DNA from 3 places in the Photorhabdus akhurstii genome. Region 1 is predicted to be linked to each of the others. Evidence: predicted binding sites of a transcription regulator. Region 1 holds the regulator's gene; each other region holds the start of a gene.

Region 1 (10,685 bases):
TGGCCCATTTATCTCAGGATCAAGGGTTGTTGAAGGCTTTTGCTGAGGGGCAAGACATTCACCGGGCAACGGCGGCGGAAGTCTTTGGTTTGCCACTGGAACAAGTAACCAGTGAGCAGCGCCGTAGTGCCAAAGCGATTAACTTTGGTTTGATCTATGGAATGAGTGCATTTGGCCTTTCCCGTCAGTTGGGTATTCCTCGCGGTGAAGCTCAACGCTATATGGATCTCTATTTTGAGCGCTATCCGGGGGTATTGGCGTATATGGAGCGTACTCGTAAACAAGCGGAAGAGCAGGGTTACGTTGAAACGCTGGATGGCCGTCGTCTTTATCTGTCAGATATCAAATCTCGCAATGCCATGCGCCGTAAGGCAGCAGAACGTGAAGCTATTAACGCGCCGATGCAGGGAACTGCGGCGGATATCATCAAAAAAGCGATGATTGCGGTGGATGACTGGATTGTCAGTGAAGCGCCGAAAGTTCGTATGATTATGCAGGTTCACGATGAGCTGGTATTCGAAGTCCATGAATCAGAACTTGAAAATGCAGAACAGAAAATTCGTGAATTGATGGAGAAGAGTATGGTGCTTGATGTTCCACTGAAAGTAGATGTAGGTATCGGTGACAATTGGGATCAAGCGCATTGATATTTTGAATTAACAGTGATGGCTGAGCTGTGTATTTGGCTCAGTCTTTTTTGAACTGTTCACAATACACAGCAATGTTTAATAGCTCTGCTAATCATAGTCACCATGAGCTCTGGTGTCACCGCCTCCCCAAGCTACTCTCTTGCCATTTTCCCGTATGGCTATAAATGCCAATTGTGTTGCACTCAGGCTAATAATATCTTTCAATTTGGCAATTTCGGGTGGCATTCTTCCGCCTAAATAAAGATCTCCCCAAGAAACCACACTGCGATCTTCCCGCAGAGCTGCGAATGCTCCACGTGTTGAACTCAGGTTGACGATATCTTGTAGTTGGGCAATTTCAGGTGGGAGCTGACCACCATAATTTTCATCTCCCCAGGCAACTACGCTATGGTTTGCCCGTAGAGCTGCGAATGCACGGTTAGTTGCACTCAAGCTGGTGATATCTCGCAATGCAATAATCTCAGGGGGGATTAGGCTGCCATGATTGTCACCGTCCCACCAGTAAAAGGGGCTTTCCCAAGTGATTACACTGCCATTTTGTAATAACATGGCGGTTACTCTTTCATTGGTGACAATATAGCTATTATTATGATCAATGTTACTTTCATTACTATATCTTGCAGATTTACAGTATTGTTTTATAAAACTATCGTCAGTATTTATATCTGGTGAAAAATCATTAGGTTGATTCATATTACTCTCCTGATAAGGTCGTATCGGATTTACCTTTGCCCATAGGGAGTTTGTTGCCGTGAAACCTGCTTACCCTTACGGGCTAAGTTGAGGTGCAGCTTTCGTTTAGGGATATTAATGGTTTTCTTATTTGTGATGAAAAAATAATGTCTAATAGCCAGCTAATTATATTCTCCATGTTCTAAAAGATCTCCTCCGCCCCAGCCGACTCTCCGGCCGTCCACCCGCAAAGCTGAAAAAGAAGTGGCTGTTGAATTCAGACTGACAATATCTTTTAATTTTGCGATCTCGGGGGGAACATAACCACCATGTTGTCCGTGTCCCCAGGCGACTACACTACCGTTTGCTCGCAGTGCTGCAAATGCCCCCTCTGTTGAACTTAGGCTGATGATATCTTTTAGTTGAGAAATCTCGTATGGAATTTGAACTCGATTATCCTTACCCGAATCTTCCCAGCAAACTATGCTACGATTTGCCCGCAAAGCTGTAAATGCATCTGCTGTTGTACTCAAGCTGACAATATCCTGTAGTTGGGTAATATCGGGTGGGATACGGACATTATGATCCGGAAGTCCCCAGGCAACCACACTACGGTCCGCCCGTAGCGCCGCGAATGCTTGATTTGTCGTACTCAGACTGACAATATCGTTCAGTTTAGCAATTTCGGGTGGAATTCTACTTCCCAAGGCAACTACGCTACGGTCCGCCCGCAGCACCGCGAATGTATAGTGAGCTACACTTAAGCTGACGATATCTTTTAGTTGGGCAATTTCGGATGGGATATTACCACTATAACCCAGATCTCCCCAGGCAACCATGCTACGGTCTGCCCGTAAAGCTGTGAATCCCCGTCCTGTTGAACTCAGGCTAACAATATCCTGTAGTTGGGCAATTTCGGATGGGAGATTACCACCGGAACTCAGATCTCCCCAGGCAACTACGCTACGGTTCGCCCGTAGCGCTGCGAAAGCAGAAGTTGTTGAACTCAGGCTGACGATATCTTTTAGTTGGGCAATTTCGGGTGGAATTGTACTTACCAAGGCAACTATGCTGCGGTCCGCTCGTAGCGCTATGAAATAAAAAGGGGTTGAACTTAGGCTGACGATATCTTTTAGTTGGGTAATTTCGGGTGAAATTGGGTTGATATATCCCCAAACAACCACACTACGGTCCGTCCGTAGCGCTGCGAAAGCATAAAGGGTTGAACTCAGGCTGACGATATCCCGTAGTTGAGCAATTTCAGGCGGAATATAGCCGCCAAACATTGTATTCCCCCAGGCGATGACTCTGCCATTTTTCAATAGCATGGCAGTTGCTGAGAGAGTAGATGCAATCACTCTGTTATTGCTGTCGAATGAATATTTTTTCCAATAAGCTTCCCAATTATCTTCAAGTGTATATCCTCCCCAAGAAGAACTATTATCATTACTTGTATTCGGTGATGAGTTATCATGTTGGTTCATATTGCTCTCCTGATAAGGTTGTATTGGATTTACCTTTGCCCGCAGGGAGTCTGTACAGTGAAACTTACCCTTTGTGGGCTAAGTTATATTGCTACTTTAATTAAGTAATATTAATTTGTTAATGTGGAAAAGTGTAATAAGAAAAAGCTATCAGATGATTGTATGGCTGATATATTTTTGCAAAACAAAGCTCTCATGAGCTGTGATATTATGTTTGGTATTTGTTTAAGTATTTGAAATAAAACAAATTGTATCCAGTTTATTCGTGTTTCCCTAGTTTTCTAACTGGGGAGATACAACGATTGTTTCTAAATTAGATTTTTTTGTTTTAACGTTATTTTAGTTTATTCATTTAAATAATACTTATATAAATCATCTTTCCTCCCTACGCATAAGTTTCGAATTCATCGTTAATAATGACTTTTTTGCATGGCAACTAAGGATCAGATAAATCATATAAATTTCTTCTTTTGAGTCATCCTCACATGTTTTTACCCTGATATTATCTCGGAATATCTGTGGTTCTATGTGATCCAATTTCAATCCTGGTTTTGGCTCTTATGGTTTCTCCTTCTTTGACCGATATCTTGTAGCTGGGTAATTGCAGAATGAAAGGGTAGATAAGTGTAATGTGAAAAGGTTACTTGGCGGTTTTAAGTTCATGTATTGCTGTAAAGTCAACATAACTAATGTAATATTTTTTATACTCATTAGTACTGATTTGTTGTCCATGTAATGCATATTAGATCCAGATCGCATAAATATGTAATTAAACTACATTTAATGGCGTCAAAATGAACAAAATTACCGGCTGAATCGAGGTAATTTCTGAAAATAAATTACAAAAAGGCTTTTTCTAAGAAATAAAATAGGGTAGAGTTATTGGCGTAGGGTACAGAGGTAAGATGTTCTATCTTTCAGACCTTTTACTTCACGTAATCGGATTTAGCTGAATATTAGCTGCCCCAGTCAATTTTGACTGGGGCATTTTTTTCAACTGAATTTAACACGTAAGTGTATAAAGAAAGGATGGATTAACTATGGTTTTCAACTTGAACGGCTTTCTGGCTGAACCATATATCCAATTTCTGTTGTAGTTTATCGATACCGATTTTTTTCGGGGTCGAGAAATATTCCACTTGAATATCCCCATTAAGCGCCAGTAGGGCGTCACGAACTTTATTCAGTTGACTTTTACGGGCGCCAGACGCCAATTTGTCGGCTTTAGTCAACAACACCATAACCGGTACCTGCATTGCAACTGCCCATTGGATCATCTGCTGATCAAGATCTTTCAATGGGTGACGGATATCCATTAGTACGACCAGTCCGATCAGACATTCGCGTTTTTGCAGATATTCACCCAATGCTTTTTGCCATTTGCGTTTCATCTCTTCCGGCACTTCGGCATAGCCATAACCCGGTAAGTCAACCAAGCGAATACCTTCTTCTACTTCGAATAGATTGATGAGTTGAGTTCGGCCAGGGGTTTTACTGGTACGGGCGAGGCTTTTCTGTTTTGTCAGAGCATTCAGAGCGCTAGATTTACCTGCATTTGAGCGACCGGCAAACGCGACTTCAATGCCCATATCTTGAGGCAGATGGCGAATATCAGGCGCACTCGTGATAAAACGGGTCATATGATAGTTGTGGTTTTTGATGGTCAAAATGATTATCTCCCTGAGAAATGCACTGAATATATGGCAAAGGAGATTATACCGATAGCCACTGTTGGTTGACAGGATTAAAAATAATGACATATTTCTGATGGGTTGAACCAAGCTTACTATTTTGTTATCGATGGTGATCCGGTTTGTGAAATAAAATCTAACCTATTATTGAAAGGATAAATTTTTCTTTAAAGCCCCCGTCGATTGATAGCGTAAATGTAGGTAAATATTGAGCACGATGTTGAAGAGATTATTAGAATTGATTTAATTTGTGTTGTTGACCTTAATAATATAGGAACCCAGAATGTTTAAACGTATTTTAGTAGCACTTGTAACTGCATGTTCTCTGAGCGCAATGGCGCCTCTGGCTTTGGCTGTGGGAGAAACCTATGTGAAGCTGACCACAACGGAGGGTAATATTGAACTGGAATTAAATGACCAGAAAGCACCAATTACAACGAAAAACTTTATTGAATACGTCAATGAGGGTTATTACAACAATACAATCTTCCATCGGGTAATCCCTGGATTTATGGTGCAGGGTGGCGGTTTTACCAAAGATTTGCAGCAGAAAGCGACTAAAGCCGCTATTAAAAATGAGGCAGATAATGGACTGCGTAATTTACGCGGAACTATCTCTATGGCACGTACCGCCGATAAAGACAGTGCGACCAGTCAATTCTTTATTAATGTAGCGGATAATGCTTTCCTTGATCACGGTCAGCGTGACTTTGGTTATGCAGTATTTGGTAAGGTCGTAAAAGGCATGGATGTTGTGGATAAAATCTCTCAAGTCAAAACGGGAAACGTTGGTCCATATCAGAATGTACCGGTTAAGCCTGTCGTTATTCTATCTGCGGAGATTATTCCTTAATTTTATTATCTTGATTGTGGTAGTTTCTAGTTAACTCTCATCAGATTGAAAAACTGGCCTGCATTAAATGAAGGCCAGTTTCGCCGTTATTCATACATCTTTTGGGTAAATTCTTTATTTACTTCGGTTTGTGGATAATATCTGTCTTTGTAACATTTTTTCTCTTTACTCTCACAATGTACCCCATTACTTAAAGTGTAAGATGAAAAGTCAATATATTGCCCATCACCAAACTCTTTTTTCAGGCGTCCTGCGGCTTTTTTCCCTAAATACCTTTCGGTTAATTTTATCGATACCCCTTGTTGATCAGCGCAATATTTTCCTTTTTTATCACAAACCACCCCTTTTTCCGGGAAGAAAATGTTGGCAGTTTTAGTCACAGCCAGCGTGGAGAAGGACAGTAAAAAAAGAGATGCTATAATCAGTTTTGTCTTCATAACAATTACCTTTACTTATTGAATATCAAAATAGAGCCTATGTTTTGTAGGGTATGAGAGTAGGTTGATTGAGGAAAAAATAGCCATCTATTTTGTTATACTATGCTACAAATATTGATGTGCTATGATAGCCGCCCCGTTGTCGCGAGGCCGTTTTACCTGGAGCCATGTTGTGCAGGATAAACAAATTGCAGGAGTGGCAGGGCAACAAATACAGCGATAAAAATGAGTAGGATAGACTCCTATGTTACTAATAATAGATAACTATGATTCTTTTACATATAACTTATATCAATATTTTTGTGAATTGGGTACAGATGTTTTAGTTAAGCGCAATGATGAATTGCAACTTGAAGATATTGAGAGGTTGATGCCTACTCATTTGGTGATTTCCCCAGGCCCTTGTACCCCAAATGAAGCCGGAATTTCTCTGGCGGCGATTTCTCATTTTTCGGATAAATTGCCGATTCTTGGTGTTTGCCTTGGGCATCAGGCAATTGGGCAGGCGTTTGGCGCCAGCGTGGTAAAAGCCAGGGAAGTGATGCATGGAAAAACTTCTGCTATTCACCATAATCAGCAAGGTGTGTTCAAAGGTCTTAACCGGCCATTAACCGCGACGCGTTACCATTCATTGGTGATTGCCGCAGAGACATTACCGGCCTCATTTGAAGTCACCGCATGGAGCCAGCATAATGGCAATGTCGATGAAATTATGGGCATTCGTCATCGCACTCTACCGTTGGAAGGGGTACAGTTCCATCCTGAAAGTATTCTCAGTGAACAAGGTCACCAGTTACTGAGCAACTTTCTGAGATATTAACCAGATATCGATAATTTCTTCATTTATCCACCTTTTTCATTTGCCCATCTTTGATTTTTTATGCATATTCAGTGATTATGATTTCACTTCTGAATGGTGTATATATAAAAAACGGGTGGGAAAATGAAGGGGCATGCCGCAGTAAATAGAAACACATACGATCAAGTTATGTTGCCAATTTATTCACCGGCGCAGTTTATTCCGGTGAGAGGGCAAGGTAGCCGTGTATGGGATCAGCAAGGGAAAGAATATATTGATTTTGCGGGTGGGATTGCTGTTGTGGCTTTGGGCCATTGTCATCCTGCGTTAGTGGATGTCTTGAAGCAGCAAGGGGAGAAACTTTGGCATATCAGTAATATTTTCACCAATGAACCGGCTTTGATTCTGGCGCGGAAACTGATTGATGCTACTTTTGCTGAACGGGTATTTTTTGCCAATTCAGGCGCGGAAGCGAATGAAGCGGCATTTAAACTGGCTCGCCACTATGCAATTACTCGTCACAGCCCCTATAAAACCAAAATTATCGCATTTCATCAGGGTTTTCATGGTCGCACCTTATTTACCGTCTCTGTGGGTGGTCAGCCAAAATATGCTGATGGTTTTGGGCCAAAACCCGCGGATATTATTCATGTGCCTTTTAATGATTTAGACGCAGTTAAGGCCGTCATAGATGACCATACTTGTGCTGTTGTATTGGAGCCTGTTCAGGGAGAAGGGGGAGTTACTCCGGCAGCACCGGCATTTATTCGTGGGTTGCGTGAGCTTTGCGATAAGCATCAGGTATTGTTGGTGTTTGATGAAGTACAAAGTGGGATGGGACGTACCGGTAAACTATTTTCTTATATGCATTATGATGTTACGCCGGACATCATTACCACAGCAAAAGCATTGGGAAATGGCTTTCCTATCAGCGCTATGCTGACGACAGAGAATATTGCTTTGGCGATGACGCCGGGAACTCACGGTACAACTTATGGCGGTAATCCGTTGGCTTGTGCGGTTGCAAATGTTGTTTTTGATATTATCAATACACCAGCGGTTCTGGAGGGAGTTGAAAAACGCCATAATTTGATAGTGAATTTTCTGAATGATATCAATCAGAAATATTCGATATTTGGTGAAATCCGAGGAAAGGGCCTGCTGATTGGCGCGGAACTCAAAGCGCCGTATCAGGGAAAAGCAAAAGATATTCTGCAACTAGCGGCTGACAATGGTTTGATGTTGTTGAGTGCGGGTGGTGATGTATTGCGTTTCACGCCTTCGTTGATTATCAGTGAAGAAGAGATTGCTCAGGGCATGGAACGGCTGGAACAGGCAATTAATCAGATGGTGTAATTAAGTACAAGAAAAATCAGCGCAGGATTATGCGCTGATTAATCAAGCGTTAACGTGTACCGTAGACGACAATAGTTTTACCGTGTGCGGAGATCAAGTTTTGATCTTCTAGCATTTTCAGAATACGACCAACCGTTTCACGGGAACAGCCAACAATCTGACCAATTTCCTGACGCGTGATTTTGATTTGCATTCCGTCCGGGTGGGTCATTGCATCTGGTTGTTTCGCCAGATTCAATAAAGTTTGGGCAATCCGGCCAGTAACATCCAAGAAAGCCAAATTACCGACTTTCTCAGAAGTTGTTTGTAAACGGTTTGCCATTTGGGCAGATAAACGCATCAAAATATCCGGGTTTACCTGAATCAGTTGACGGAATTTTTTATAGGAGATTTCAGCCACTTCACAGGCGCTTTTGGCCCGTACCCAGGCTGTACGCTCTTGCCCCTCTTCAAATAATCCAAGTTCACCAATGAAATCTCCCTGATTTAAATAGGAGAGGATCATCTCTTTGCCTTCTTCATCTTTAATCAAAACCGCAACAGAGCCTTTTACGATGTAGTAAAGCGTCTCTGCTTTTTCGCCTTGATGAATAAGCGTACTTTTAGATGGATATTTATGAATATGGCAGTGTGACAAAAACCATTCAAGAGTCGGGTCTGTTTGTGGCTTGCCGAGAACCATTCGTTTCATCCTCTGTTGTTATCGCTGCCTAAATAACACGAGAATCTAAAAGTTTCTCGTCAGGCTGGCTTATAAAGACACTAGCTTAACATATTAGTTTGTTGAAAAACCGACAGATAAGGGTTTTATATAGGTTATCTGAAATTTGAGTCTTACGTATTGATCTTAACCTATATACTTGGCCCGCTTCTGTTTTTAACACAGGAAAAGGCTTCTGTCTCGTCTTGTATTGTTTCAGCATAATAAACCGCTCATTAGATTGCCAGTTTAATACTGAAAGAGTAGGCTTGGATGCAAAGAACGACTTAAGAGGTATTTATGCAAGCGCGGGTAAAATGGGTTGAAGGATTGTCTCTTTTGGGGGAGTCATCTTCCGGTCATCAGGTCATGATGGATGGTAATGCCGGCGATAAGGCGCCAAGCCCAATGGAAATGGTATTAATGGCAGCCGGTGGTTGCAGTACGATTGATGTAGTTTCTATTTTGCAGAAAGGCAGGTACGACATAAGAGATTGTGAAGTAAAATTAACTTCCCGCCGTCGTGAAGAGGCGCCACGCTTGTTTACTCATATTAATCTGCATTTTATTGTTACGGGTAAGGATTTAGCAGATAAAGCGGTGGAACGCGCCGTCATGTTGTCCGCGGAAAAATATTGCTCTGTTTCATTGATGTTGGGGAAATCGGTTGAAATTACCCACAGTTTTGAAATTAAAGATATAGATTGAAAAATTATTTCTTGGTTGGAAAATAACAACAGGTAACTAATATCTCAGTTACCTGTTTTTTTAACTGAATAATATAAGATGTAAATTTTAAGTGCCGGATTTTCTCGATTTATCTCAGGCGCTGATTAACTAATTTTTCCCCCTTCCAGCAGTCGCTGTACCAATGGCGTCATAATTAGCTCCATTGCTAATCCCATTTTTCCGCCGGGGACCACGATGGTATTAATGCTTGAAACGAATGAGCCTTGTAACATGGCTAACAAGTATGGGAAATCAATTTGAGTCAGATCACGGAAGCGGATGACGATAAAACTTTCATCCAATGATGGAATGGCTTTAGCTGAAAATGGATTGGATGTATCAACGGTGGGGACACGTTGAAAGTTGATATGTGTTCGCGAGAATTGTGGCGTAATGTAGTTGATATAATCATCCATAGAACGCACGACGGAATCCATCACAGCTTCCTGCGAGTGCCCTCGTTCTCCGGTATCGCGGATCAGTTTCTGTATCCATTCAAGGTTGACAATCGGCACGACTCCCACTAGCAGATCAACATGACTGGCAACGTTATGTTGCGGTGTGACAACGCCGCCGTGCAAGCCTTCATAAAACAGCACATCTGTCTGCTTGGGTAAAGATTCCCACGGCGTAAATGTACCGGGGAGCTGGTTGTAAGGGACGGCATCGTCATAGGTATGAAGGTACTTCCGACGGCGGCCTTCACCGGTTTCACCGTAGTCAATCATGGTTTTTTCCAGCATGCCAAAATCATTGGCTTCCGGCCCAAAATAACTGATATGCCTGCCTTGTTCTTTGGCTTTACGGATTGCGGCATCCATTTCAGGGCGAGTGTAGCGGTGGAAACTATCTCCCTCTATCTGTGCCGCACTGATGTTAAGTTGCTGGAAAATCTTACGGAACGCTAAACTGGTGGTGGTGGTTCCGGCGCCGCTGGAGCCGGTAATTGCAATAATCGGATGTTTGGCAGACATACAGTAAACTCCATAATGTTAAGAATGGAACATTTCTTTTGGCACAATATTGATGCTCTCATGCAGTTCAGACCACACCAGCATAACATCTCCCTGTTCCAACTGACGGCGTATGTCAGTGACTTTCTGTTCCAGCGATTTTTCATCTTCGCCATAGTCAGTGCCTTCCCGCAGGATAAAACTCTCTATCAAATTTAACAGAGTTTCTGGCTCCAGTTGTTGCCACGGAATAATCATTGTGGTTGCTCCAGATAAGATGACAGCCAATTTGGGATGCGTTGTTCCAGCCACATTTGTGGTTTCTTCAACGAACCACTGACAAAGCCCACATGTCCACCAT
Region 2 (10,685 bases), 1.4 Mb from region 1:
GCTTTTCATATCGCAATGAGTGGATTTTTGGCGCTGGTCGTCGCTATGGGAATTGGGCGTACGGCCTTCACTCCTCAAGTGCCTTTAATGATCGCAGAATGCCAGTTTAGTTTGACTGGGGCTGGTATCGTTGCGGCTTTTAACTATCTGGGATATCTGGCCGGCTCCTATGATGCAATGCGGGCGCGCCGTTTGATTGAATATCGGCTTTGGACCGGATTATGGGGGGCGGTGATTATTACGTTGCTCTCTGCGCTACTGTATGGGGCGATATTGCACAGTATCGCCCGTTTTTTTATTGGTTGGGCGAGCGGCTGGACATTGGTGTTGGTGACATCATGGGCCAATGAACAGTTGACTAAATTGAATCGTCCTGCGTTGAGTGCTGCCATATTTGCGGGACCGGGAGTCGGGATATTCGTTACTGGTATCCTTGCTATCGGTATTCAAGCATGGCAAATGAGCGCTTCCGAAGCGTGGTTGTTATATGGCATTTTGGCGCTGATTTGTAGTATCTATATTAGTCGGCATTTGCCCCGTCGTGGCGAGCTACACCGTTCACAAGTCGAAGTGAATAAACTAATTTTGACCCCGGCAATTAAGCGGTTGGTATGGAGTTACAGCCTGGCGGGGTTTGGTTATATTTTACCTGCGACTTTTCTTTCGCAAATGGCAAGTGATCGTTTCCCCGGCAGCTTGTTTGCACAGTTTGTCTGGCCAATATTTGGTGGCGCCGCAGTCATCGGCATCGGTTTTGCTATTCTGACCCGTCATATGTTGACAACGCAAATTCGGCTTGCGATCACTTTATGGATTCAAGCTGTGGGCATTCTCATCGCTGAGAGCATTCCGGGAATAGGTGGTCTGGCATTAAGCTCTTTGTTGGTTGGTGGTGGTTTTATGTGTGTGGTGCAAATGGCGTTTCAGTATGGGCGTGAATTAGCACCAGAACATAGCCGTTATATGGCCGGGTTATTAACCACCGGATATGCGGTCGGGCAGCTTATTGGGCCGATGCTGTCAGCGGTTTCTACCGCGATAACCGGGAGATTGGAGCCTGCGTTATATGTCGCATTGATTACTTTGGTCATTGCTGGGTTATTGGTTTGTAATAAAAATAAACCGACCAGTGAAGGGCGTGTGTAAAAAATTCATATAATTATGAAAAGCAATCACTGGATAATCACCACGTGCTCATTTACAGTGTGTGCAATAGTTACCTGTTAGTAGTGAATTGTTTCAGTTATGGTCTTCATGACTCGAACATCCATTTTACTACCCGCCAGATGATGCAAAGTAATGTCTTTGGAGAAAATAATGTCATCCTTAAGTAAAGAAGCTGAACTGGTGCATTCGGCGCTGGAAGCTCGTGGTCTTGAAACGCCTTTGCGTGGTCAGGCATTGGTACCGGAAGTGCGTAAAGCGCGTATTGAGGAGCATATGACGGAAATTATGAAACTGTTGAATCTCGATTTGCGTGATGACAGTTTGGCAGAAACCCCCGGTCGTATTGCGAAAATGTACGTCGATGAGATTTTTTCCGGGTTGGACTACAGTAATTTCCCGAAAATCACATTGATAGAAAATAAGATGAAAGTGGATGAAATGGTGACAGTGCGTGATATCACGCTAACCAGCACCTGTGAACACCATTTTGTAACCATTGATGGCAAGGCGACGGTTGCTTATATCCCAAAAGATAAAGTCATTGGGTTGTCTAAGATTAACCGTATTGTGCAATTTTTTTCGCAACGTCCACAGGTACAGGAACGTCTGACCCAACAGATCCTGATTGCATTACAGACACTGCTTGGCACCAATAATGTTGCTGTATCGATTGATGCGGTCCATTACTGCGTGAAAGCGCGGGGTATCCGAGATGCAACCAGTACCACGACAACAACTTCCCTGGGTGGATTGTTTAAATCTAGTCAAAATACCCGTCAAGAGTTTTTACGCACGACTCGCCATGTGTAATTTTTACATCGGGATATAAGAATGGCCTGCCAGAGAATTGACTCGCTGGATAGTATTCGTGGTCTGGCAATACTGGGGATATTGCTACTCAATATCTCCGGTTTTGCTTTGCCATCCGCCGCTTATTTGAATCCGGCATATAATGGTTCAGCTTCTTTAACTGACTTGATTGTCTGGTCTGTACTTAACGTTTTTGTTCAGGGAAAGTTCCTGTGTATTTTGGCCTTTTTATTTGGTGCAACCTTGGAGCTACTATTACCAAGGGGCACAATCTGGAATTATCCACGGTTAACCATACTGGCTCTAATTGGACTGGGACATGGCATTCTATTTTGGGATGGCGATATTTTGCTCTCTTATAGTTTGGCCGGTTTTTTCAGCTTTCAATTGATTAGCCAAAATAGCGCCAGCAGCAGGTTATTTATGAAAGGCGCTATTTTTTATCTGATCGGATTAGCGCTATTGTTTATTCTTGGCTTTCTTTCCCGTGGCGAATCTAATGATATTTCTTGGCAGCAGACGGAATTCCATATGTTATACGAAACATATTGGAAAACGTCTGGTGGATGGCTGGCAGTAAAAGAGCGTTTCAATCAGGTCATGTTGATGATGGTTATGCTGTTTGTTCAGTATGGCTGGCAGCTTATCGGCATGATGTTATGTGGTGCGGGATTAGTGCGTAATGGTTGGTTAAAAGGTGAATTTTCAGTAAGCCATTATCGAAATGTGGCGCTATTGCTGATACCACTCAGTGTTGCTGTTCAGATATTCTCTGTCGTGTTCCAATATATCCATAATTGGGATTACTTTTGGTCAGGTATTGTCGGTTATATCCTTGCTGAGTTGGTAACGCCATTTCAGGCACTGGGTTATATGGCTTTGATATATGGTTTCTGGCCGGTTATTTCATGCTGGCGAATTAATTACTGGCTCAGTCAGGTTGGACGAATGGCGATGAGTAATTACTTGCTACAAACCTTAATTTGCACTCTGTTGTTTTATAATCTTGGGTTTTTTGGTCAATTTAGCCGTTTGGAATTACTTGCATTTATTCTTCCTATTTGGGCGGTGAATATTCTGTTTTCATGCTGGTGGTTACGCCGTTACCCGCAAGGGCCGGTAGAACGGCGGTGGCGTAAGATGACGGCGGTGTTGGCCCGGTCTGCTTAAGTTGGGTTTTGTCCGTTGCCCGTAATTCTTCCGGGGTTACGGCGGGGTAATCAGTCATGCCTTTTGGTACCTTATGCGGAGCTGGAATGGGGATCAGAGGGCCGAGGAAACGAGGTTCACGTTTCAGAATATAAAGATCAGTCAGGGCGCCAAGGCGAGCAATGATTTCACGTAATCGAACAGTAACCATATTTTTAGGTGTAGAAACTGCATAACATTGGGCGGTAATTCCCATATGCATAGCGATAAACAGTGCTCGTTCGCAATGAAATCGTTGAGTGATAATCGTAAAATCATTAGTATTAAAAACCTTTCGGGTTCTGACTATCGAATCAAGGGTTCTGAAACCCGCAAAATCCAAGACGATATTTGCAGCAGGAATGCCCGCTTTTACCAAATCTCTGCGCATGGTGACTGGTTCGTTGTAGCTCTGTTGAGCGTTATCGCCACTAAGTAATAAATATTTAATTTTGTCGCTGTTATAAGCGTTAACGGCTCCTTGGATGCGGTACATATAGTACTGATTTGGGGCGCCGGAAAGGTAATATTTAGATGTACCAAGCACTATACCTACTTCGCGTTCAGGAAGTCGTTTAAGATCATCAAAGATATAGGGGGCTGTTTTCCAGCTAATCCAGCGGTCAAGTGCAATAGCTGTCAGTATCAGCATCCCTGTGATGAATAACAGACCAGTTATCAGGCGCTTCCACATGCTTTTGCCTTTTTATACACATTAATGACTGAATTTGTTAAAGGCTACTTTACCTGAAATTTCTAAGCAAGTTTTCTCTTTAGGAAAAAAGCCTGTTAATTTACTTTTACTAACAGGCTTTTTGCATATTTTTAGCGATAAGAATCAGAATGAAGTACGTTTGTACACGCGATATTCAGGTTTCCAGAAGTTGCGCTCAATTGCTTCATCCAGTGCGCCATCTGAGGTAACAGTGGCAACGCCCTGTATTTGTGCTTCTTTGGCGACTTGTTTAGCAATTTTGCGTGATACTTCCTGAATATCATCAATAAGTGGCAGTAACGGGCCTTGACCTTGTTGGGCTAGAGGTGAACAATCCGCCAGCGTCCGGCTTGCTGCCATCAACATACCGTCAGTAACCAGTTTGGCCCCTGACGCAATAACACCCAGACCAATTCCAGGGAAGATATAGGCGTTGTTACATTGGGCGATTGGATACTCCTGGTCTTTATATTTTACCGGATTAAATGGGCTACCTGTCGCAACCAGAGCCGAGCCATCCGTCCAGTTGATGATATCTTCAGGGCGGGCTTCAACGCGGGAAGTTGGGTTCGATAATGGCATGACGATTGGACGTTCACAGTGTTTATGCATCTCACGGATGATCTCTTCTGTAAACAAACCTGACTGACCTGAAACACCAATCAATACCGTCGGTTTAGCATTACGGACAACATCGAGCAGCGAGATGGCATCGCTGTTCACATCCCATTGAGTCAATGAGTCGCTTTTTTGCACTAGCTTATTCTGGAAATCCAATAGATTTGGCAGTTTGTCTGTCAATAAACCGAAGCGGTCAACCATGAAAATACGGGCACGAGCTTGTTCTTCGCTTAACCCTTCTGATTTCATCTGGGCGACGATCTGTTCTGCAATGCCGCAACCGGCGGAACCCGCTCCGAGGAAGGTGACTGTTTGATCTTTCAATTGACGGCCCGCCGCGCGACTGGCTGCAATTAAGCTACCTAACGTAACGGCGGCAGTTCCCTGAATATCATCATTAAAGCAACAAATCTCGTGGCGATAACGATTAAGAAGAGGCATGGCATTTTTTTGTGCGAAATCTTCAAATTGCAGCAGCACGTTTGGCCAACGGCGTTTAACAGCCTGAATAAATTCGTCTACAAATTCATCATACTCTTCACCGGTGATGCGCGGGTGACGCCAGCCCATATATAACGGGTCATTCAGGCGTTGCGGGTTGTTGGTGCCGACATCCAGGACGACTGGTAGTGTATAAGCTGGGCTGATACCACCGCAGGAGGTATACAAGGAGAGTTTGCCGATAGGAATACCCATGCCGCCAATGCCTTGGTCGCCCAAACCAAGGATACGTTCACCATCGGTAACAACGATGACTTTTACATTTTGTTTGGTCGCATTTTGCAGCATGTCATCAATATGTGCTTTGTTTGGATATGAGATGAACAGGCCACGGGCACGGCGGTAAATATCGGAAAAGTGCTCACAAGCTTCGCCAACGGTTGGCGTGTAGATGATTGGCATCATTTCGTTCAAATGTGCATCCAGCAGGCGGTAGAACAGGGTTTCGTTAGTGTCCTGAATATTTCGCAGATAAATGTGCTTATCTGCATCATTTTTGAAATCAAGATACTGTCGATAAGCACGTTCAGCTTGTTCTTCGATGGTTTCGACCGCTTCCGGTAATAAACCGTAAAGATTAAAGTTGCTGCGTTCTTCTTCAGTAAAAGCGCTGCCTTTATTCAGCAGGGGAAATTCCAACAGCATTGGGCCAGAATAGGGAATATATAGTGGACGTTTACTTTCGTGTTCCAGTTCCATGAATCTTACTCTTTGAACTAAATGGATAACAAGGTTAGCGACAGATCCTAAGAGATAGGAAAAATATGTACAGTAAATGTTACTTAATTATAGGTATTATGAGTGAAAATGAGAGATAACATCCAGATTTGGCTAATAAAATGTTACGATAATTGTTTTTTATAGCGGAAAACCCTCTATCTGCATAGAGGGAAAAATGAATTTTCCACTGGATTCAGAAAGTGTAGTAATCAAATTTGCTGCAACCGAGCGTAGCAAGTATGGATTGAGTTGCACTCCGTTGGGATAAATCACAGTTTTTTTCCTCAACCAATACAGCTCTGTCGATAGCCAGGCAATCACCACCAGAAATGTTCATCAGAATTAGCGCTGCTTGTAATGGGGGTAAGCTTGGGTTAAACGCGGCATTTTCTGCATAACGCCCAGGATAAATTTTTCCATCTTTTCCTAAAAGAGCAGCACCACTGTAGGAATTACTGTATGGGGCATAGCTCTGGTTTGCTGCATCTAATGCAGTCAGGACTAATGTATCCGTGGTTTCTAGTTTATAACCATGATTAACCGGGTCCATCAACAACGTCTTGATGCCCAGATCGTTTGGGCCAAAAGAATCTGGCAGATAATGGCCTAATGTTGAAGGTACCTGCTTTGGCAGGTGAATCTCTAATTGGGAGCCACTATTAAGTTCATTCATAAATTGGCGGCAATGGCCGCACGGAGAGTAATTCACAGTAACAGACGCCAGTTTTTTCTCACCCAATAACCAAGCGTGGGTAATCGCACATTGTTCAGCATGAATCGTTTGTTGTAGTGGCACGCCAGCAAATTCCATATTAGCGCCAAAATAGAGATTTCCGCTTTTACCGCGGGCAATGGCGCCAACATTAAAATGTGATATTGGTGTCAGGGAACATGCCGCTGCAAGTGGCAACAGGGCGACAGCCAGGGTGTTATCGTCAAAACCGCAGGCTTTCTTAATAGATTTAGCCTGTTTAGCAGTGAGCATGGCAGGAAAGTCATTGTTTCCTGCGTAAGGTAAAAGTGCATCCTGTAGTTTAAGGGGTAACTGTACCCAAATAGGATGAAAACGAGCTTGCATAGTGTGATCTCCGAATTAACTTAAGATCATTCTAAGTTGTCTGATTATATTTGTAATGTGATAAATGTCATATAGATGAATGAGACTTATGTAATTGAAGTGGGTAATCAAGCGATTAATATCAAATTTCCTAACAGCTAAACTAGCTAAATAGGTATAACAACACTGGGAATATAAAGGGAGCTGTTAGTGAAGTAATGATACCGCAGGTCATCAATGCCAATGAGCTGTATGCGCCTTCAACGAAATTAACTTCTGCACAGCGGGCAGTACCCAAAGCATGTGATGCTGTTCCCATTGCTAAACCGCGGGACGCTTTGGTTTTTACCTGTAACAGATCGAACAGGTTATGACCAAATATTGCACCGAAAACGCCGACGAAAATAACACAAGCAGCGCTGATTGCCGGAATACCGCCAATGGCATCAGCTACTGCCATTGCTATTGGTGTTGTGACGGATTTAGGTAATATCGAAGCGGCCATTTCAGGTGTTGCTCCCATCCACAAGGCAATAGCAGTGCCTGTCACCATAGCGACAATAGTGCCGATAAAACAGATGCTGATAATGGATTTCCATTGGGCACGGATCTGGTGTAGTTGCTCATATAAAGGAAATGCCAGCGCGACCACGGCGGGCTGGAGTAGATCATTTAGAATTCGGCTGCCGGCAAAATAGTGTTCATAGGACGTGTGGGTTATTAACAATATTGGAATAATGATGGCGATAGAAACCAATAAGGGGTTCAGAATAGGAATTTTGAATCGTAGCGACAGTTTTCTTGCGGTGTAGAATACAACTAATGTTAATGGCAGCGACCACCAAATGTGACTTAACATTTTTATTTCTCTTGTCTTTGTTGTTCACTCTTAACTTCTGATGCGGAACCTATAATCGGGCGTTCACGATGAACATAATGGGAACTGTAAGCCACGATAATCATAACGATTACGGTACTGATCAGACATGAAAAAACAATCGGAACTATCTGTTGGCTGAGTTGATCGTAATAATTCATCACGCCGACGCCGATAGGCAGAAACAACAAAGTCATATTTTTTAGTAACAGACTACAGCCTGGTTTTGCCCAATGAGCAGGAATTAGTTGAAAAGCTAATAAAACGAACAATATCAACATGCCGATAATACTGCCGGGAATAATGATGGGTAATAGGGAAGAAATGGCATTACCTGTCAGCAAACACAAATAAATCAGAACAAATGCTCGCAGGTACTGCCAACCAATAATCAGTACTTCACGAAACGACATAACAAAATTCCTAATTCTGGTGAGGTATTCATCATACAATTAACCTTGGGAATGTGCCATAGATCACACCAAAAAAACGGGGACCATTGCTGATCCCCGTGGGTAAAAATATTAATGAAATAAATTGACTATTATTTCACTTGCATACCGGGTTGGGCGCCGCTGTCAGGGCTGAGTAAGAAGATATCTTTTCCACCAGGTCCAGCCGCCATAACCATCCCTTCCGAAATACCAAAGCGCATTTTGCGTGGCGCCAGATTGGCTACCATAATGGTTAAACGGCCTTCCAGCGCTTTTGGATCAGGATAACTGGAGCGGATACCAGAGAATACCTGGCGGGTTTCGCCACCCAGATCCAGCATCAGTTTCAACAACTTATCCGAGCCTTCGACAAAATCAGCCTGTTTAATAAGGGCGACGCGCATATCAACTTTGGCAAAATCATCGAAGGTGATCGTGTCTTGAATTGGATCTTCCGCCAGTGGACCGCTGACTTTTTGTGGTGTGTTGATGCTCTCTTTAGATGCTGCAACCATAGCGTTCACTTTATCCATATCAATACGATTGAACAGCGCCTTAAAGGCAGAAACTTGATGATCCAGCAACGGTTGTTCAATACCATGCCAGGTGAGTTCTGTATTTAAGAAAGCCTCTGCGCGTTCTGCCAGATTTGGCAAAACGGGTTTCAGGAAAGTCATCAAAACGCGGAACAGATTGATGCCCATTGAACAGATAGCTTGAAGCTCGGCATCACGACCTTCTTCTTTTGCTACCACCCACGGCGCTTGCTCATCCACATAACGGTTTGCCAAATCAGCCAGTGCCATGATTTCGCGGATTGCTTTGCTGAATTCGCGGTTATTAAACTCTTCTGCAATCACCTTGGCCCCATCAATAAACTGTTGGTAAAGCGCCGGATCAGCCAGTTTATCCGCCAGCTTGCCGTTAAAGCGTTTATTAATGAAGCCTGCATTACGGGAGGCCAGGTTAACAACTTTATTAACGATATCGCTGTTAACACGTTGAACAAAATCTTCCAGATTCAGATCGATATCATCAATGCGAGCAGAGAGTTTGGCTGCATAGTAATAACGCAAACAGTCTGCATCCAGATGATCCAAGTAAGTGCTGGCTTTAATAAAAGTACCACGGGATTTGGACATCTTCGCGCCGTTGACGGTGACATAGCCGTGAACAAACACATTGGTTGGCTTACGATAACCGCTGCCTTCCAACATGGCCGGCCAGAACAGGCTGTGGAAATAAACAATGTCTTTACCGATAAAGTGATATAGATCGGTAGTGGAATCTTTTGCCCAGAACTCATCAAAGCTTAGATTGCCGCGTTTGTCACACAGGTTTTGGAAAGAACCCATATACCCAATAGGGGCATCCAGCCAAACATAGAAATATTTGCCCGGCGCATCAGGAATTTCAAAACCGAAATAGGGGGCGTCGCGGGTGATATCCCATTGTTGTAAACCGGATTCAAACCATTCCTGCATTTTGTTAGCAACTTGTTCTTGTAATGCGCCGGAACGGGTCCAGGCTTGCAGCATGTCACTGAATGCGGGCAGATCGAAGAAGAAGTGCTCTGTTTCACGCATTTCTGGCGTCGCACCGGAGACGGCAGAACGGGGGCTGATTAGTTCAGTCGGACTGTAAGTCGAACCGCAAACTTCACAGTTATCGCCATACTGATCTTCTGCCTTACATTTCGGGCAGCTACCTTTGACAAAGCGATCCGGCAGAAACATATTCTTCTCAGGATCGTATAACTGAGAAATAGTACGATTCTTAATATGGCCGTTTTTTTTCAGTTCGAGATAGATTTTCGTTGAGAACGCTTGGTTCTCTTCACTATGCGTAGAGTGATAGTTATCGTAGCTCACCGAAAAGCCAGTAAAATCCTGATGATGCTCTTGGTTCACCGTGGCGATCATCTCTTCAGGAGCAATACCCATTTGCTGAGCTTTCAGCATGATTGGCGTTCCATGAGCGTCATCGGCACAGATAAAGTGAACCTCTTTGCCGCGCATTCGCTGAAAACGGACCCAAATATCTGCTTGGATATGTTCCAGCATGTGACCGAGATGGATTGGACCGTTAGCATATGGCAACGCGCACGTCACCAATAATTTTTTTGCGACTTGAGACATAGTAAGGATCTGACTTCCAATAAGTGAAAAAGGAAGTTTGATGTTAACCGATTAAAAAAATTGTCGCTAGGGTAAGGCTCAATCTTAGTGCGTTTTGTTGGATAAAAATCGAATCAGTGAACGGGAAGCGGGTTTTTGTCGCCAATCTTATCTGAACGCATTGGGTTCTGTTATGATGGAGAGATGGTTTTTAGCTAATGATAATCATTAAAGGAGCCGGGATGAACTCACAATCCCCCGAGCAGACCAATCCTGACCTGCTGAAATCTCAGGTAACAAAAATACTTGCTGCTTTTACACACCTGACACTAGAACGTGATTTGATAACACTGAAAGCTTTACATCACTGTACGATGCTTGATGGTGTTTTGCACATTGAATTACTGATGCCGTTTGTCTGGCAACGCGGCTTTAAAGCGTTAAAAGCGGCGACAACGGAAAAATTACAGGCGGTAAC
Region 3 (10,685 bases), 900 kb from region 1:
TGAGTCGCGAAGATCTGGAATTGGTGTTGCAGACTGCTGCTGCACTGAAAGCCAGACCACAACCTGAATTGCTGAAACCCAAGGTCATCGCTAGTTGTTTCTTCGAAGCTTCCACCCGTACTCGCCTCTCTTTTGAAACAGCAATCCATCGCCTTGGCGCTTCAGTTGTCGGTTTCTCAGACAGCAGCAACACCTCTCTAGGTAAGAAAGGTGAAACGCTAGCCGATACTATTTCCGTTATCAGCCAATATGTTGACGCCATCGTGATACGCCATCCACAGGAAGGCGCCCCACGTCTGGCTTCTGAGTTTTCCGGTCACACTCCGATTATCAATGCCGGTGACGGCGCCAACCAACATCCGACTCAGACCTTGTTAGATCTGTTCACGATTCAGGAAACTCAGCAACGGCTGGATAGTCTGAATATCGCTATGGTTGGTGATCTGAAATATGGCCGCACTGTCCATTCGCTATCACAAGCGCTGGCGAAATTTAATGGCAATCACTTTTATTTTATCGCCCCGGAAGCATTGGCAATGCCAAACCATATTCTTCATATGCTGAATGAAAAAGGTGCAACCTACAGCCAACACGCGAATATTGAAGAAGTATTACCGGAACTAGATATTCTTTATATGACTCGTGTACAGAAAGAACGCCTTGATCCATCCGAATATGCCAACGTAAAAGCACAATTTGTTCTACGCGCCTCCGATCTGCTCGGAGCGAAAGAGAACCTCAAAGTTCTGCATCCGTTGCCACGTATTGATGAAATTACTGTCGATGTAGATAAAACGCCCTATGCTTATTATTTCCAACAGGCAGAGAATGGTATTTATGCTCGTCAGGCTCTATTATCTTTAGTTTTAAATGAATGATTAAAATAGAGAAAGTACTTTTTTATCCACAAATATAATGGGTTATTATTTTCTTCTGGAATAGCGATTAATCAGTCTGTTTACCACCTTCGGTATCGAAAACAAACTCGATGTGGCGCCAAAATACGTCTTGCCCATTCAGTGAGCAAGACAGCATCTCCGGGCAGTAAAGTACACACAAAAACCGTCACTTTTATCTACACGCTGCCCGGCTCCCTCCTTTTGACGACAAAGGAGGGAAGATAAAATAATCTAATGAAATAAAATTATAAGTTTTTAATATTAACCTGAGAATATTATGATTAATTTCACAAAATCTCTGTAACAATAAAATAAACAATCGTCCCAATATAGTTGCCAATCACATATCCTACCGTTCCAATAACCATAATAGGCCCAACCAAGCCTATCCAACCTCGGCTAATCGCTAACGCTGCGGCAGTTGTTGGGCCGCCAATATTTGCATTACATGCAAGTATAATTTCCTCAAGGTTAAATTTGAATAACTTACCAAAACCAAGAGTTAATAATAAGTTAATCATTACTATAATGAATACAAATAAAAACAACAAAGGCGCATTGCTAATAATAAGCCCTATTGAAGCAGGAATACCTATTACAACAAAGAATATATAAATTGCGTAAGTTCCCAATTCCTGACTGCCATTTAAATTATTAAAAGTTTTTTTGAATATCGAAACCACAGCAAAAGTTACGGTTGTTAAGATAAGATATTTATCTGATATCAAGCTAAAAAGCAATTCCTGATAAATACTCCCAGTCTGTCGTGAAATTGTTTTTATCCAAGCTGAGAATTGAAATGAAACTGCTACAATAAAAATTGCCCATGCTAAAGATAACGCAATATCCTTTAAAGAGATATTTTTAGGTTGCCAATAAGATGCAGCAAGATATTTTGATTTATCTAAACTAGAATCATTCACCATAGCGTTAGAATAAGGACTTCCCCAAAACTTTCTTGCCAATGACCAACCCGCTAATGTTATTAATATTATGCAAAAGCAGACCATCATGAGATTATCAGCAACGATCGTGGATGCAGTCATATCTTGAGTGGGCTTCAATTTGGCAACCATTGCCGCAAAATTCACGCCCCCACCAGTATATGACGCGGCAATCATAGCACTTATTTTATCCAGCTCCGGTATATAGTTTTTTAAAATTTTAAAAGCCAAGACTGCACCCACCATCGTCGCTATAGAAGAGAATAAGAACAGTATAAGTAGTCTCCAACTTTCTTTAATAATGCTATGTAAATTAATTTTAAATAATAATAAAGGTATCGCCAACGGAACAATATATTGCCAAACTGCATCGTATACTACTGATTGAGTAGGAATTATTTTTAAATTGGATGCTAAGAGGGCAATAATTAATGCTATCACCGCACCAGGTACTTTCGATGCCCACCTATATTTTTGTTCCATTATAATCGCTAACGTAGCTGCAATCATTACAAAAGCCCAAAGGGCTAAGATATTATCATGGTTAATTAATGTATTATTCATTATTTCTTCCTAACATGTGCCAAGTTAATATTATAGAATTCACATTCTCTATTTAAAATAACCTCACCATAGATTGATTTATTATAACTATTATAAAACAACAGAGCCAGATTACCATAACCATAATACCACCATTTAGTCGGAAAATGAGTAAAACCAGCTAGATCGGTTCATTATATAATAAAGCGATAAACGCTATAAGGTAGTTGGCATATCTTTACCAGACTTACGTCTTAAAGTAACCGTATAAAATAAGCCACTCATTTTATTAAATTATCATAAAAAACCTTTTATCTGATGTAACAATTCATTTTTCAACAATAATTTTCTCATCACATGTAATTTAATAAACCTGTTTACTCTAAGATTAAAAATTTGATTATTGCTTCAATCTATACATTATTAAAACAATGTCTAAAAGTTCATGAAAATAGTAATAAATGCATTTTACATTTTATTATTTAAATAAACATTTAAAAATTTCATTCTTCATTTTATTTGATTAAATAATATTGTTAATAATGATTTATTACAATAAACATATTAATTTAAAACTAAATTTCTGACATAAATAATCTATTAACCCTTATATTCCCAACAAACATTAATTAAATCAATTTTTGAATAAATCTATTTTAACCATTGGTTTTAAGATATTAAAATACCTTTTAATTTAAAAACAATAGCTTTCAATAAGATAAACAATTCAAACAAAATAGCCAAAATAAATAAATTCAACATAGTGCCCTTATAACAATGACGGCTAAAGCTAAGTATATGGAATAACAACAGTAAGATAATATTGATTTGTCTACGTCTTATCTGGATAAACAGGATGACACCGCCTAAAATGGAAGACGTGTCGATTCTTAACAATATCTCTGGAGGATGAATACAGAAAGTTGTCACTAAAATGTATTCATACAAAACACGATGACCCAAGATCATAAACTACAAGTCGAAGCTATTAGATGCGGTACGGTGATTGACCATATCCCGGCTCAGGTCGGCTTCAAACTACTCTCCCTGTTTAAACTAACTGAAACCGATCAACGCATTACCATCGGCCTGAACTTGCCTTCCAATCGACTAGGTAAAAAAGATATCATTAAAATCGAAAATACATTCCTGACAGAACAACAAGCTAACCAACTTGCTATGTATGCGCCGAATGCCACGGTGAACTGTATTGAAGACTACGAAGTTGTGAAGAAACTTCCCATTAACTTGCCTGAGCGTATCGATAGCGTATTAGTCTGCCCTAACAGCAACTGCATCAGCCACAATGAGCCAGTAGAAAGCAGTTTTCGAGTCAAAGTGACAGCGGAAGATGTGGTGCTAACCTGCAAATACTGCGAGAAAGAGTTCGACCGCGATGTGGTGATACGCAACGATTGAACGATCTATGTCAGTTGCTGAGGTAGAAGCGGACACTATAATAGTACCTTCAATGAAATATTCACTTAGTTATCACATTAACAGGAAAACCTATGTCATACGAGATTAATACTAATAAAGCCCCTGCTGCAATTGGTCCCTATGTTCAGGGTGTTGATCTTGGCAATATGGTCATCACTTCCGGCCAGATCCCAGTCAATCCAGAAACAGGTGATGTCGCAGAAGATATCGCCGCTCAAGCTCGTCAATCACTGGAAAATGTTAAAGCTATCGTTGAGAAAGCAGGTCTCACTGTCGGTGACATTGTTAAAACAACTGTCTTCGTTAAAGACCTGAATGACTTCGGTACCGTTAACGCAACTTATGAAGCATTCTTCAAAGAACACAATGCATCTTTCCCGGCACGTTCTTGTGTTGAAGTAGCCCGTCTGCCAAAAGACGTTAAAATCGAAATCGAAGCTATCGCGATTCGTAAATAATCCCTGCCCTGTTTTCTACAACCCCTTGGTTAGTTACTGACCAAAGGGTTGTACCTCTCACTGGACCTTAAATATAAGTCTTCATTCTTTGTTTCAGATCAAATGAGAACGTGATTATCTCACTTCAAGTTACTATATATTGTGCTTAAATATGTAAATAAAACTATATATAGCGATATCTATCTTTAAGCTGAATATCAAAACGAGAATCGTTTGCACTTTTAAGCAACATTCTCAAGGAGCCATATTGTGAAAACTGTTGTGATAAAACGGGATGGTCGACAGGTACCATTTGATAAAACACGCATCAAAGATGCCATAAAACGGGCCGCTTCTGCCGTTGGCGTGACGGATGATGAGTATTGTATCCAAGTTGCATCCACAGTAACGCAATTAATCGCTGACTACAGGCAAGTTAATGCACAAGATATTCAGAATGCAGTAGAAAATCAGTTAATGGCTGGCAGATATAAGCACCTTGCCCGTCTTTATATCGAATATCGTCACAATAGGGATATTACCCGAGAGTTACATAGCCGACTGAATCAAGAAATCCGTGGTTTAGTTGAACAGAGCAACGTTTCCTTGCTCAATGAGAACGCCAATAAAGACAGCAAAGTGATTCCCACTCAACGGGATCTGTTGGCCGGGATTGTTGCTAAAAGTTATGCCAAACAACATATTCTGCCGCGCAATGTGGTATTGGCTCACGAAAGAGGCGAGATACACTATCATGATCTCGATTATTCCCCCTTTTTCCCAATGTTTAACTGTATGCTAATCGACCTGAAGAGCATGCTAATCAATGGTTTTAAAATGGGTAATGCTGAAATAGAACCGCCAAAATCCATTTCAACCGCAACAGCAGTAACCGCTCAAATTATCGCTCAGGTCGCCAGCCATATTTATGGCGGTACCACCATCAATCGTATAGATGAAGTATTAGCCCCCTTCGTTAAAGCCAGCTATAAAAAACACTTGGCGATTGCCGAACAGTGGGATATCAGCGATAAAAAATCTTATGCCGAAGCACGAACAGAAAAAGAGTGTTACGACGCTTTCCAATCACTGGAATATGAAGTTAATACACTGCATACCGCCAATGGGCAGACTCCTTTTGTCACTTTTGGCTTTGGTCTGGGTACGTCAAAAGAATCCCGCTTAATTCAGCAATCTATTCTGCGTAACCGCATTGCTGGTTTGGGTAAGAATCACAAAACAGCGGTATTCCCCAAACTGGTATTTGCTATCCGTGATGGTCTGAATCACAAACTCGGTGATCCTAACTACGATATCAAGCAACTGGCTCTCAAATGTGCCAGTAAGCGTATGTACCCAGATATTCTTAACTATGATCAAGTGGTTAAGGTCACAGGCTCCTTTAAAACCCCGATGGGTTGTCGCAGTTTCCTCGGTGTTTATGAGGAAAAGGGTGAACAAATTCATGAAGGACGCAATAACTTAGGGGTTATCAGTTTGAACCTGCCTCGGATAGCTATCGAAGCCAAAGGCGATGAAAAACATTTCTGGCAATTACTGGACAAACGGCTGGCACTGGCGAAGCAAGCATTGATGACCCGTATTACCCGCCTGGAAGGCATTAAAGCACAAGTTGCGCCAATCCTTTATATAGAAGGCGCCTGCGGGGTTCGTTTAAAAGCCGATGATAATATCGCTGAAATCTTTAAACATGGTCGGGCTTCTATTTCTCTGGGCTATATTGGTATTCATGAGACCATTAACGCATTGTATGGCAATCAGGTTCATCTATTTGATGATCAACAATTACGTGTAAAAGCACTCTCAATTGTTGATCATCTGCGAAAAGCCACTGATCAATGGAAAAAAGAGACAGGTTATGGTTTCAGTTTATACAGCACTCCAAGCGAAAATCTATGTGACCGTTTCTGCCGCCTTGATGCCGCTGAGTTTGGTGTGATTAAAGGGGTGACGGATAAAGGTTATTACACCAACAGCTTCCATCTCGACGTTGAAAAGAAGGTCAATCCTTATGATAAATTGGATTTTGAAGCCCCTTATCCACCATTAACAAACGGCGGTTTTATCTGTTACGGCGAATATCCTAATCTGCAACATAATCTGAAAGCTCTGGAAGATGTATGGGATTACAGCTACTCACGTGTCCCTTATTACGGCACCAATACCCCCATCGACGAATGTTATGACTGTGGATTCACCGGTGAATTCTCCTGTACCAGCAAAGGGTTTACCTGTCCACATTGTGGCAATCATGAACCTTCCAGAGTATCAGTCATCCGCCGCGTCTGTGGTTATCTAGGGAGCCCCGATGCCCGCCCATTCAATGCGGGTAAACAAGAAGAGGTGAAACGCAGGGTAAAACATCTGGCAAATGGACAATTAGGCTAATGAAGGCAGGCTGACAAAGTGAATTATCACCAATACTACCCTGTTGATGTGGTTAACGGCCCCGGAACCCGCTGCACACTGTTTGTCGCCGGGTGCGAACATCAATGCCCCGGTTGTTATAACAAAAGTACCTGGCGGGTGAACTCCGGCCAACCATTTACACAGGAAATGGAAGATCGTGTAATTTTTGATTTACAGGACAAACGCATTAAACGACAAGGGCTATCTTTATCTGGCGGCGATCCTCTACATCCACATAATGCCCCCGCGATCCTGAAATTGGTAAAACGGGTTAAAACAGAGTGCCCAGACAAGGACATTTGGCTTTGGACAGGTTATCTGCTAAAGGAACTTAGCGAAATTCAACGGGAAATTGTCAGCTATATTAATGTGCTAGTGGATGGCAAATTTATACAAGATCTTTATGAACCCGGTTTACTATGGCGTGGTAGCCGCAACCAGATTATTTATAGATTAAGATAATTTTATCGCTGCCAGCAGATTTTCTTACCAAATCCAAGCGTATTATCAGTCATCTTTATTTCATTGAGATTCAATTGCCAAATAGGTGTTTTAGCAGCAATTGCCACAGGAAAACGGCGGCAATAACGTGCTCTGGCCGCTTTATCTTGTTCACCTTCAAGACGAATGACTTCCCCTTTGAATTGAATACCCTTTATCTGTGCAATATTTCGAATCTGCCCAGCAATGGTACCTGCAACCTGCGGGTTTACCTGCATCATTTCACCGTGGCGAGTATGCAGTTCAGTCATAAACCAGAAAGCGATCTCATCGGCATTGAAAACATAGAAGCAATTTGCACACCAAATATCATCACCGGTTGCTGTACAAAGCGTTAGGACATGCTGTCTTGCGAGGTATCTATGGATAATCTGAAAGTTTTCAGGAGCGTTCACACTCTCTCCAATAGCAGGATTATATCTGCCTGGAAGCCCAGAACCACGCCGGGATAAACATCATCCTACGGCGTGTTCTGACATCTCCTGACAGGGCCAGGGTTCAGTATGTTCTACTATAAATTAGTTATAGATTTCAGCAACACCTGATAATTGATTCTTACCGCCAGCAGAGATAATGCGGAAAGAAGATGCCCCTGCTTTGTCAGCTTTTTTGGACAACTCGGCACTTAGGGTTTCCAAAGTATCAGCCCCCGTGACAGAAACTACGCCAACTTTAGAAGAGGAAGCAGTTTGAACTTCTGTTGCCGCCATACTACCAAAAGAGATAGCACTTAAAGCTAAAGCAGCAGCGATATATTTTACGTTTTTCATACTATGATCCTTGATCAATTTTTAGTTGAATGAGTTACTCTCTGTGATGTGGATCATAGTATGCTCTAAAGGCCGGAATAAAAATTAGCAATTATTGCTATTCTATTTCAATTTTTTTGAATAAATAATGCGACGTATAGCAAATTGATATGTAACGGGTCTTATAAAACTGTTATATTATAATAACTTAAACTAAATTATTCAGAAAAATGATATAGAAAAGCGTTCGAGTAAAATATAAATATCAAAAATAGAAAATTCAGAAAAAAATTATATGGCCGAAAATCAATGGGTTCTTTACTTACTGAAAACAAAATCTGGCATGCTTTACACCGGGATAACGACAAATATTCATCGCCGTTTTGCACAACATGAAAACGGGAAAGGGGCAAAATCACTGAGAGGGAAAGGACCGTTACAGCTGGTTTTCAGCAGTCATGCCGGAGACCGCTCCAGTGCCTCACGGCTGGAATATCAAGTAAAACAATTAAGTAAACAGCAAAAAGAGAGGCTGGTTATTTGCCAGCCCGTCTGTATATCAGAATATTTAGCATCAATTAGAAACGGCCAAAGTGTGGGGAATAAGTAACCAGTCCCTGATGGTCAGCCAAAAAACTATCAGCTAATTCATATACCTGAAAATAAGATTCATACGTTGGCCACTGGCAATACAATTGGTGCTCACTAGCAAGCGTAAAACCAAACCGGTGATAATAGTGTGGATCACCTAAAACAACGACGACGCCATAACCAAATTCATTCAGGCTATCCAAACCTTCATACACCAGCTTTTCACCAATTCCCTGCCGGCGATATTCTTCTGCAACCGCTAACGGCGCCAGACCAACCCATTGGTGATCTTCACCATTAATATCCACCGGACTAAAAGCCACGTAACCGATTACCTGGCCTTCGTCATCTGTGGCAACCACGCCTAACGTCAATAGTCCATCTTCCCGCAATTGTTGAACTAATTCCGCTTCTGCCGGGGTATCAAAAGATTTCCGTAATAACCGATCTATTCCCGCTGCATCTACCGGAATTTCTACCCTGATCAACATGATAATCGCGCCAGATCGTGCTGATCCGCGCCCTCCGGCAAACTCGTTTTTACACACTCAGCCAATTGCAACAAACCTGCACAGAGAACAGTAAGAATGAATTTCAACGCTATCGCATCTACCAAATTTTTAACACACAACCCTAATTCCGTACGGATAACTATCAGAATCAGATCATTGGCTTCGTCGCTGAAACTAACCTCTTCCTGCTTATACTGGTTGACAACTAAATGACTAGCACGGACAGCAGTAAACCAGCACAGAGTAAGATTGTGGATTTTTCCTAACACAGCTCAGACTCCTTACTTGATAAAGTAACGTAGCTATTTAGCCAAAATATATCGGCATTCCCCGATCCTACATCAAGAATCCAATACAGACCTAACTGTAAATATTACCTTTTAATTATTGTGGCAATATCTGACTATAAACTGCGCTAAATCAAAACATCTCACCACTCATTCAATTACAATAACTAATCATTTATTGTTTTATTCCGGTATTTTATATGGAGTAACTTTGTCCTACTAAAAATTTATTTGCGTGACAAGTTATACAGATAACGAAACAGATACTCATTTATATTTGTCTGAAATATGATATCGAAGCCCGTTATCCCTCAATCTGATGATGAAATAAAATATCGTACAAACATACAGTTATGGAAAATTTTGTAAACATAAGTTGCATACTAAAATTAAAATTTACACATACTGATTATAGCCGATGACAAACTTTTGGCTTAATGTATGGCTCCAGTCTATACGTATTTTTGAAGTTATTTAGAGAAATAATGTTAAAAAACACTCATAGACTTTATTAAGATTCTCTTCTGGATTGATTATCCTCAAGCTGAATTTTCACAAATGTATATAGTTTAGTCTTTATACAATAAATAGGAATGATGTATGGAAGGCCAAGATATTTATTCAAAATTCATTGGTAAGAGGATAAAGCTATGGATGGATGAGCGTTTCCCGCTGCAAAATGCGCCGCTTTTCTTTCTCTTTTATATCATCAGTTATTCCGTAGCTTTTTATTCAATAAGGGAAAAACCTGTTTTATCATGGGAAATCCTGCTCGGTTGCCTGATGTCCTTCTCCTATTTTTTACTATTACGGATATTCGATGAGCATAAGGATTATCAACTGGATTGTGAACATCACCCACAGAGGATTTTACAACGCGGTATTATTACGCTGAAAAATCTACGGGTGCTTGGTATCTGTTGTGTCGCATTACAATTGGGTGGAAGTCTATTTTTAGATAGAGGAATTGGTTCAGTTACTTTTGCCTGGCTATTGGTATTTATCTGGACCTGTCTTATGGGCAAAGAGTTCTTTATCGGTGATTGGTTAAACCAACACCTTACTTGGTATGCCATTTCCCATATGCTGGTAATGCCGCTCATTATCTGGTGGTTGGGCAATATCGCCAGCCCTAATCTCACATTCACTTTCCCAATATGGGTCTTAATGGGGTTGTGCTTCTTCTCTGGATTCAGTTTTGAAATTACACGCAAGTGTAAAGGTCCAGATGAAGAGCGCCTGGAAATACCGACCTATTCATCTATTTTCGGCAGAAAAGGGGCTGTCGCTATTATCGCGGCATTACTCACCGTCATGTTGATATTACAGATTTGGCTAATCCGTATCACCAC

What was found. The regulator CRP, encoded in region 1, controls carbon source genes, mostly activating them, when cyclic AMP is high. The targets are predictions, from matches to a motif close to ATGTGANNNNNNTCACAT.
Region 2: the regulator CRP is predicted to act here: its motif matches at 6,856-6,873, upstream of cdd (cytidine deaminase).
Region 3: the regulator CRP is predicted to act here: its motif matches at 8,092-8,109, upstream of bhsA (multiple stress resistance protein BhsA).

The regions. Positions count from the first base shown of each region.
Region 1 covers NZ_CP020335.1:416,868-427,552, forward strand. The annotation lists gene polA (DNA polymerase I) at 1-647, shown strand, start outside; gene B0X70_RS01785 (RCC1 domain-containing protein) at 738-1,343, opposite strand; gene B0X70_RS01790 (RCC1 domain-containing protein) at 1,505-2,806, opposite strand; gene spfP (small protein SpfP) at 3,712-3,759, shown strand; gene yihA (ribosome biogenesis GTP-binding protein YihA/YsxC) at 3,841-4,473, opposite strand; gene ppiA (peptidylprolyl isomerase A) at 4,781-5,350, shown strand; gene B0X70_RS01805 (YcgJ family protein) at 5,437-5,787, opposite strand; gene B0X70_RS01810 (aminodeoxychorismate synthase component II) at 6,032-6,607, shown strand; gene argD (bifunctional acetylornithine/succinyldiaminopimelate transaminase) at 6,731-7,942, shown strand; gene crp (cAMP-activated global transcriptional regulator CRP) at 7,992-8,624, opposite strand; gene B0X70_RS01825 (OsmC family protein) at 8,943-9,350, shown strand; gene B0X70_RS01830 (phosphoribulokinase) at 9,476-10,345, opposite strand; gene B0X70_RS01835 (YheU family protein) at 10,364-10,582, opposite strand; gene B0X70_RS01840 (hydrolase) at 10,579-10,685, opposite strand, start outside.
Region 2 covers NZ_CP020335.1:1,820,770-1,831,454, forward strand. The annotation lists gene B0X70_RS07940 (YbfB/YjiJ family MFS transporter) at 1-1,146, shown strand, start outside; gene folE (GTP cyclohydrolase I FolE) at 1,318-1,977, shown strand; gene yeiB (DUF418 domain-containing protein YeiB) at 1,999-3,147, shown strand; gene sanA (outer membrane permeability protein SanA) at 3,035-3,859, opposite strand; gene B0X70_RS07960 (NAD-dependent malic enzyme) at 4,004-5,701, opposite strand; gene cdd (cytidine deaminase) at 5,916-6,800, opposite strand; gene B0X70_RS07970 (CidB/LrgB family autolysis modulator) at 6,943-7,638, opposite strand; gene B0X70_RS07975 (CidA/LrgA family protein) at 7,641-8,069, opposite strand; gene metG (methionine--tRNA ligase) at 8,201-10,228, opposite strand; gene apbC (iron-sulfur cluster carrier protein ApbC) at 10,450-10,685, shown strand, end outside.
Region 3 covers NZ_CP020335.1:5,247,339-5,258,023, forward strand. The annotation lists gene pyrB (aspartate carbamoyltransferase) at 1-878, shown strand, start outside; gene B0X70_RS22465 (DUF819 family protein) at 1,187-2,407, opposite strand; gene pyrI (aspartate carbamoyltransferase regulatory subunit) at 3,341-3,805, shown strand; gene ridA (2-iminobutanoate/2-iminopropanoate deaminase) at 3,898-4,284, shown strand; gene nrdD (anaerobic ribonucleoside-triphosphate reductase) at 4,534-6,672, shown strand; gene nrdG (anaerobic ribonucleoside-triphosphate reductase-activating protein) at 6,691-7,155, shown strand; gene B0X70_RS22490 (YhbP family protein) at 7,158-7,589, opposite strand; gene bhsA (multiple stress resistance protein BhsA) at 7,713-7,964, opposite strand; gene B0X70_RS22500 (GIY-YIG nuclease family protein) at 8,239-8,553, shown strand; gene B0X70_RS22505 (GNAT family N-acetyltransferase) at 8,522-9,025, opposite strand; gene B0X70_RS22510 (hypothetical protein) at 9,019-9,315, opposite strand; gene B0X70_RS22515 (prenyltransferase) at 9,934-10,685, shown strand, end outside.